Linked DNA regions of Aeoliella mucimassa. The protein of the gene in region 2 binds, or shares a complex with, the protein of the main gene of each other region. Links are inferred from orthologs where the notes say so. Each region holds a gene or a part of one and is shown on either strand. Other genes may lie near its edges. The genes, in order: Pan181_RS15760 and Pan181_RS11740.

Evidence for each region.
Region 1: the proteins of Pan181_RS11740 (region 2) and Pan181_RS15760 are in contact, whole or in part, in a crystal structure (PDB 5UE9), measured with the Lactococcus lactis proteins. The link is inferred for Aeoliella mucimassa from one-to-one orthologs. Residues at the interface, in WP_023189152.1 of Lactococcus lactis: Leu4, Gln5, Ala47, Ser48, Met49, Leu50, Leu51, Arg52, Arg53, Met95, Leu98, Arg223, Met224, Ala225, Cys226, Ile228, Gly229, Ala230, Cys231, Tyr232, Ala233, Val235, Glu236, His237, Asn243, His244, Ala245, Lys247, Glu250; in WP_025017116.1 of Lactococcus lactis: Gly25, Phe27, Phe29, Glu32, Tyr33, Lys35, Tyr36, Lys48, Phe56, Thr60, Pro61, Arg62, Val63, Ala64, Glu65, Thr66, Ala67, Ser68, Gly69, Met70, Ile74, Gln77, Pro223, Glu251, Phe274, Ala275, Pro277, Phe278.

Annotation. Positions count from the first base shown.
Region 1 is NZ_CP036278.1:4,046,405-4,049,619, forward strand. What follows is about bases 160-3,058. They hold Pan181_RS15760 (dihydroorotate dehydrogenase), read right to left. Parts: upstream 2,113-3,058; coding sequence 1,207-2,112; downstream 160-1,206. Other genes in these bases: trpS (tryptophan--tRNA ligase), read right to left, coding at 160-1,048; Pan181_RS15765 (hypothetical protein), read right to left, coding at 2,254-2,472; Pan181_RS15770 (HU family DNA-binding protein), read right to left, coding at 2,672-3,058. Outside these bases: more of trpS, read right to left, coding at 77-159; more of Pan181_RS15770, read right to left, coding at 3,059-3,073.
Region 2 is NZ_CP036278.1:2,930,382-2,933,563, forward strand. The notes cover bases 317-3,182. They hold Pan181_RS11740 (dihydroorotate dehydrogenase electron transfer subunit), read right to left. Parts: upstream 2,244-3,182; coding sequence 1,389-2,243; downstream 317-1,388. Other genes in these bases: Pan181_RS11730 (tetratricopeptide repeat protein), read left to right, coding at 317-795; rpsT (30S ribosomal protein S20), read left to right, coding at 931-1,194; Pan181_RS11745 (pseudouridine synthase), read right to left, coding at 2,312-3,182. Outside these bases: more of Pan181_RS11730, read left to right, coding at 1-316.

The DNA.
Region 1 (3,215 bases), 1.1 Mb from region 2 along the record:
GGGGGTCGAATCGTGGGATGGGTGAATGAAAAGCTTATATGATCACAAGGTAAGAGGCGTCGAAAGTAGTCAGCAATTAGTAACCGATCACCCCGCAGGCGTCTTGCGCCCGTTTGAGTACCACGCTGGCTTTCGCCCGGGCTTTCTCGGCACCAGCGGCCAGGATTTCGCGGACCACTTCGGGCTTGGCAGCATACTCTTCGCGGCGCTCACGGACTTCGGCCCAGTACCGTTCCGAGGCTTCGGCCAGTGCCTTTTTGATTTCGCCATAACCGAACCCGCCCGCCCGGTAGGTGGCCGCCATCGCTGCGACCTCGTCTTCGGTGGCCACCAGCTTGTACAAGTCGTACAGCACGTCGCCATCGGGCTCCTTGGCCTCGTCCATCGGGCGGCTATCGGTCTGGATGCGCATGATCTGCTTGCGTTGCTTCTTGGCGTCGTCGAACACTGCAAGCGTGTTGCCATAGCTCTTGCTCATCTTTTCGCCGTCGGTGCCAGGCACGCGGGCGCTTTGGTCGAGCACCTTGCCCTTGGGCATCACGAACGTTTCGCCGAAGTGATGATTGAACGAGCCAGCGATGTCGCGGCACACTTCGATGTGCTGCAGTTGGTCTTCGCCCACCGGAACGATGTCGGCATCGTAGGCCAGGATGTCGGCCGCTTGCAGCACGGGATAGGCAAACAGCCCCGCATCGGCCTTGAGTCCCTTGGCCAGCTTATCCTTGTAGCTGACGCACCGCTCCAACAGCCCCATCGGCGTGCCGGTCATGAGCAGCCAGCAGAGTTCGCTAACCTCTGGCACGTCGCTCTGTATGAACAGCACTGCCTTCTCAGGATTCAAGCCCAACGCGAGCAGGTCGATCGCTCCGTTGAGCGTGTACTGCTTCAACAGGTCCTTGTCGCGAACCGTCGTGAGCGCGTGCAGGTTCGCGATGAAGTAATAGGCTTCGTCGGCAACGTCCTGTAGTTCGATGTATTGCTGGATGGCACCAAAATAGTTGCCCCAGTGAAACGGGCCGGTCGGTTGGATTCCGGAAAGTACGCGCATGGTTCGAAGGGGCTAGAGTTTTATGGATTTAATGAGGGTATAGTTCTGAGAACACCGATACCCGACGAGCTACGCCTCGTCGGATTAATCGCTCTTTCACTTCTCCCGACGAGACGTAACTCGTCGGTTTGGGAACAACAATGGCAACGATCCTTCATTTACACCTGCAGAGATCCTGATACCTCGGCAACACTGCTCGCTCCCAACTCCTCGAGTGCCCCCGGAAGTGCGTCGAGTACTTCCATAGACGCGGTGGGGTGGTAGAAGTTCACGGTGCCGAGCTGCACGGCCGACGCGCCGGCTACGAGGAATTCCATGACGTCGTCGATGGTCGCGATGCCGCCGATGCCGATGATCGGGGTGTCGCACGCCTGGCGAGCCTGGTAGACGCAACGCAGGGCGATCGGCTTGATGGCAGGGCCGCTGAGGCCACCCATCACGTTGCCGAGAATCGGTTTCTTGCGACGCCAGTCGATCGCCATGCCCAGGCAGGTGTTGATGAGCGACAGGGCGTCGGCTCCACCGGCCGAGGCGGCCTTGGCCATGTCGGCAATGCGGGTGACGTTCGGTGTGAGCTTCGCCAGGATCGGCAGCGACACTGCCTCGCGAACCCGCCGCACCAGGTCTTCGCACATGGCCGGGTCGGTACCAAAATCGACCCCGCCCGAGACGTTGGGGCAGGAGATGTTCAGCTCTACCGCAGCTACACCTGCGGCACCGTCGAGCTGTTTGGCGAGTTCGACGAACTCGTCCGCCGACCGGCCGGCGATGCTTACGATGATCGGCACGTCCAACGACGCCAAGTACGGCATCAGCTTCTCGAGAAACGAGTCGATGCCATCGTTGTCCAAGCCAATCGAATTGAGCATGCCGGCCGCGGTTTCGACCGTACGCCACGGCGCATTGCCAGGTCTTGGCAGCTTGGTAATGGTCTTCGGCAGGATACCGCCTAGTCGACCGAGGTCAACCAGACCCTGCATTTCGCGTGCATAGCCGAACGTCCCCGAAGCGACGAGCACGGGATTAGGCAGCCGAAGACGGCCAAGCGTGACGGATAAATCCACGGTCGCAATATCCCTAAGTGAGCAGCAATAGCGGAGGGGCAAACTAGCAATGTACCCCACCCGCCCCCGGCTTGCGAGACGCCCATCGAGGGGCATCTCGCGCCGGCAGCAGCTCGCTGGAAGTTCTTACGCCCTGGCAGCTTAGATCACGCCGCCGTGGGTTGGATGAGTTCTGAGATGGCTCGGTTGATCGAGGAACCAGATTCGCTCCCATTCATCGAGCACTGCGCTCAAGTCCTCGGAGGTGAAAATCAACTGCCGAGCACGACGGGCCGGATCGGCCGAGTACATGGGAATCAGGCAGCCTACGTTCGACGAGAGCACACAGGCCACGAGGCCCGTCAATAACCACTTACGCATGGGACTGGTACTCCTCCTTGAGTAACCGCCGACGTCCGGCGGATACCGAATCGATCGGGGATCGTGAGTGCTCCCCGTATCCTGCGGGGACCGCTTGGCTTAAATCTAGTTTGGTAAACGAGTTGCGGCGATTTGCCTGCGTTACCTAGCGATAAGTTGGTGGGAGTCGCGAAGACCCCTTTGGGAAAAGTAGCTGTATCTAACTCGTTTGCTCGCTTGAACTTGGCATCTGCTCAGGCGACGGTGGTGGATAACCCGCCGAACCGTTTAACCTGGCCGCTTCCGCCCGCTCGCGAGCTTCGCGTTCGGCTTGGGCTTGGAGCTCCAGCTCGCGAACACGAGCTTCCATCTCCTTGCCTGGTTTGAACGTTACCACGAACTTCTCGGGCACGTCCACCTTATCGCCGGTCCGCGGGTTGCGGGCCTTACGCGCTGCACGCTTCTTGACCTCGAACACTCCAAAGTTGCGAAGCTCGATTCGGTGGTCTTCGACTAGCGTCTCGACGATAGCGTCGAACGTCTTTTGGACGATCTCCTTCGTCTTGAGCTGGGTCAAGCCTATCTCCTCGGAGATGGTCTTCACAATCTCTTTCTTGGTCACGACAAAGTTCCCGTTCCGAGGAGCAATTCTGGTCCAAATGGACCCCATCTGACGTCGTCTCGACTTGCTCCAAGTGTAGTTGTAGCAAGCACTAGTGTCAAGTTTGACCGTCGTCGAGGTAGCTCCAGATACGGCTTTGTCG
Region 2 (3,182 bases):
GCAACTGCGGCCATCAAGGCCAGCCCTGCAGGACCGCATCATGACGAGCCACAAACGCCCGCCGAGCCGGAAGAGACGCCGGAGAGTCGCGAGCAGGACCTGCTTGACCGCATCCGCTTGTATCCCGCGGAGCTGAGCCATTACAAGGACCTGGCCGACCTCTATAACTCGGTCGACCGCCTGAAGGATGCCGAGCGGGTGCTCACGAAGGCGCTGACCGTTTCGCCGGGCGACCTCGATACTCGCGAACGATTGGAAGACACTCGGCTTCGCCGGATGCGGCAGCAGGTCGACGTGGCCAACCGCCGAGCAACGGACGAACCCTCGCCCGAATCGAAGGCGCTGGCCAAGAAGATGCTCGCCCAGGCAAACCAGGTAGAGCTGGAAGTGTATGCCGCCCGGGCGGAGCGGAATCCGGCAAATCTGAACTATCAATTCGAACTCGCAATGCGATTGAAGCGGGCGGGTAAGTTTCGCGAGGCGATCAAGTCGTTCCAGGTGGCCCGCGAGGACACCCGGCGGCTTTCCGATACTCAGCTGCATCTCGGGGAATGCTTCCAGAAAATCGAGCAATTTCGCCTGGCGATGTCGAGCTACGAGGCCGCGGTACAGGCGGCTGGCGACGCGAATCCCGAGCAGCTGAAGCTGGCCCGCTACCGTGCGGGGGTGCTGGCGATGGGGATGGGAGAGCTCGAAAAGGCCGAAAAACACCTTACCGAGATCGCCGCGGCCGATTTTAGCTACCGAGATGTGGCTGACCGGCTGGACAAACTCAGCCAAATGCGAAATACTTAGCGATTCCCCGCGTTTGGAATGCGGGAACTATAGCTGCCTCCTTTCGGTTGCTGCCGCCCCCAAAACCGGCTGGGCGAGCACAGGCCTGGAGAGGGGGTTCTACGAACATTCAAGAGTTTCAACGGTTAACTGAACATGCCTAATTCTGAAAGTGCCAAGAAGCGTCTTCGCCAGAACATTGCTCGCAATGCCCACAATCGTGCCGTGAAGTCGCACGTCCGTGGCCAGATTCGCAAGGTTCGCGAGATGATCGCCACCGGCAACGTGGTGGATAGCGAAGCTGCTTTCCGCGTAGCGACCAAGAAGCTCGACCAAGCTGCTGCCAAGAAGGTGATCCACGCCAACGTAGCCGCTCGCACGAAGAGCCGCCTGTCGAAGGCCATCAAGGCAATCAAGTAAGGTCGTTTGCACCTCGCTTCGGACTCACGCAGCCGGTTCCGCTGCGCGATAGCCGACGAGCTACCTTTCGTCTCCTTTATTCTTAGGCGACGAGGCGTAGCTCGTCGGCTGTTTGTGTTTAGTGTGTTGGAATCAATCTACTTGCCGCAGTGCGGCCGAGTGCAAAGTGGCCGAGCGCGAGCGCCTCGCTAGGGTTACCACTCAATCGAGCAGCCGTCGAACACCGGGCCTTCGACACACGTGCGACGATAGTCCCAGGTGCCATCTTCCTGACGCACCTTGGCGACGCAGCTAAAGCAGATACCGATGCCACAGGCCATCGGCGTTTCGAGCGATACCAGGCAAGGCGTTTCCGCGGCCTGGCAGATTTCGGCCACACGCTCCATCATCACTTCCGGGCCGCAGCAGGCGACCTGCACTCGCTGGCCAGCCGACTCGGCGAGTGCTTGCTCGAGCAACTCAGTAACGAACCCGTGATGGCCGATGCTGCCGTCGTCGCTGGCGATGCGGAGGTCGATGCCAGCGGAGCGAAAGTCGGTTTCGCCGGCCACCAGATCAAGCGAGCGAACTCCATAGAGCAGCGTCACTTTGTCGGGAGCCGACACGGTACGCGGCGGCGAGCCATACCCGCGGATCCCCAGGTGCTCCTTACCGAGCGCGAGCATCGGGGTCTGTCCGATGCCGCCGGCGACCATCAACAGGTGATCGCACTCGGGAATCGTGAATCCGTTGCCAAGTGGGCCCCATACGTCGAGCATCTGGCCCGGCTGGTACTGCGACAAGCGCGAGGTCATTTTGCCGATCACCAGGTACACCACGTCGACGTAGGTGGGCCGGCCCTCCGAGTCGTCCACCGTGTCGTACATGGCAAACGCCCGGCCAAGCAGCGGATCGCCCGAACCGGTGAGTCGCAGCATGAGAAACTGCCCTGGCACCACGGTTTCGGCAATCTGCGGGCATTCGAACCGTACGCGATACGTCCGCGAGGCGAGCTGCACGTTCTCCACAACGGGCACCGTCAGGGCGTTGGCTTCCAGAGCAAATGGCATGTTGGTCGAAGTGGGCTAGGAGGGAAAATCGATGGCTTTGGGCACTGCAGGGCAGCACCGGCGATGGTCTACAGTTTGGCCGCTTTGCGGAGGTCGCGAACTTCGGCCGCGGTGAGTCTACGATACGCCCCGGGTGGCATCTCTGCCAGCCGCACTGGGCCGACCGCAATGCGGACCAGCCGCTGCACTTTGTGGCCCACTTTGGCCAGCATGCGTCGAATCTCGCGGTTGCGACCTTCGTCGAGCACGATCTCGAGTACGGTCGACTGCTTGCGGCTGCTCTTGATCTTGGCCCGCACCACCTTCACCTTGCCTTCGGCAAAGTAAACGCCTTTGCGGAGCTGATCGAGCACCTCGCGATCGGGCACGCCGGCCACCTGCACGTTGTAGGTTTTCTCGACCCCATGACTGGGATGGGTCAGCCGGTTGGCCATTTCGCCATCGTTGGTGACGAGAATCAGCCCTTCGCTGGCCATGTCGAGTCGACCGACGTTGTAGAGTCGCCCCAAGCTCGGCGGCAACAGGTCGATCACCCGCTGGCGCCCCGACGGGTCGTTGGCGGTCGACACCACTCCGGTTGGCTTGTTCACTGCGTAGTAGGCCAGGCGTGGCTTGGGAAGCGGTTCGCCGTCGACGTGAATCGTTTGCGTGGAGGGATCGACCCGGGTACCGAGTTCGGCGACCACCTGACCATCGACCTGCACGCGACCTTCGAGAATCAGCTCCTCGCACTCCCGGCGACTCGCCAGACCGGCTGCGGCGAGCACCTTCTGCAGTCGATCGCCCGGCAAATCGCTCGCCGGCTGCGGGGTACGCTTCCGCTTGGGTGGGCGTGGCTTCTTCGGTGCGCCGGACTTCAGGCCGGGCCCCGACTTGCCGGCCGGCTTCGATTTACCGCCCGGCCCCGGTTTGCTGGCTGGTCCAGATTTGCTGCCAGCA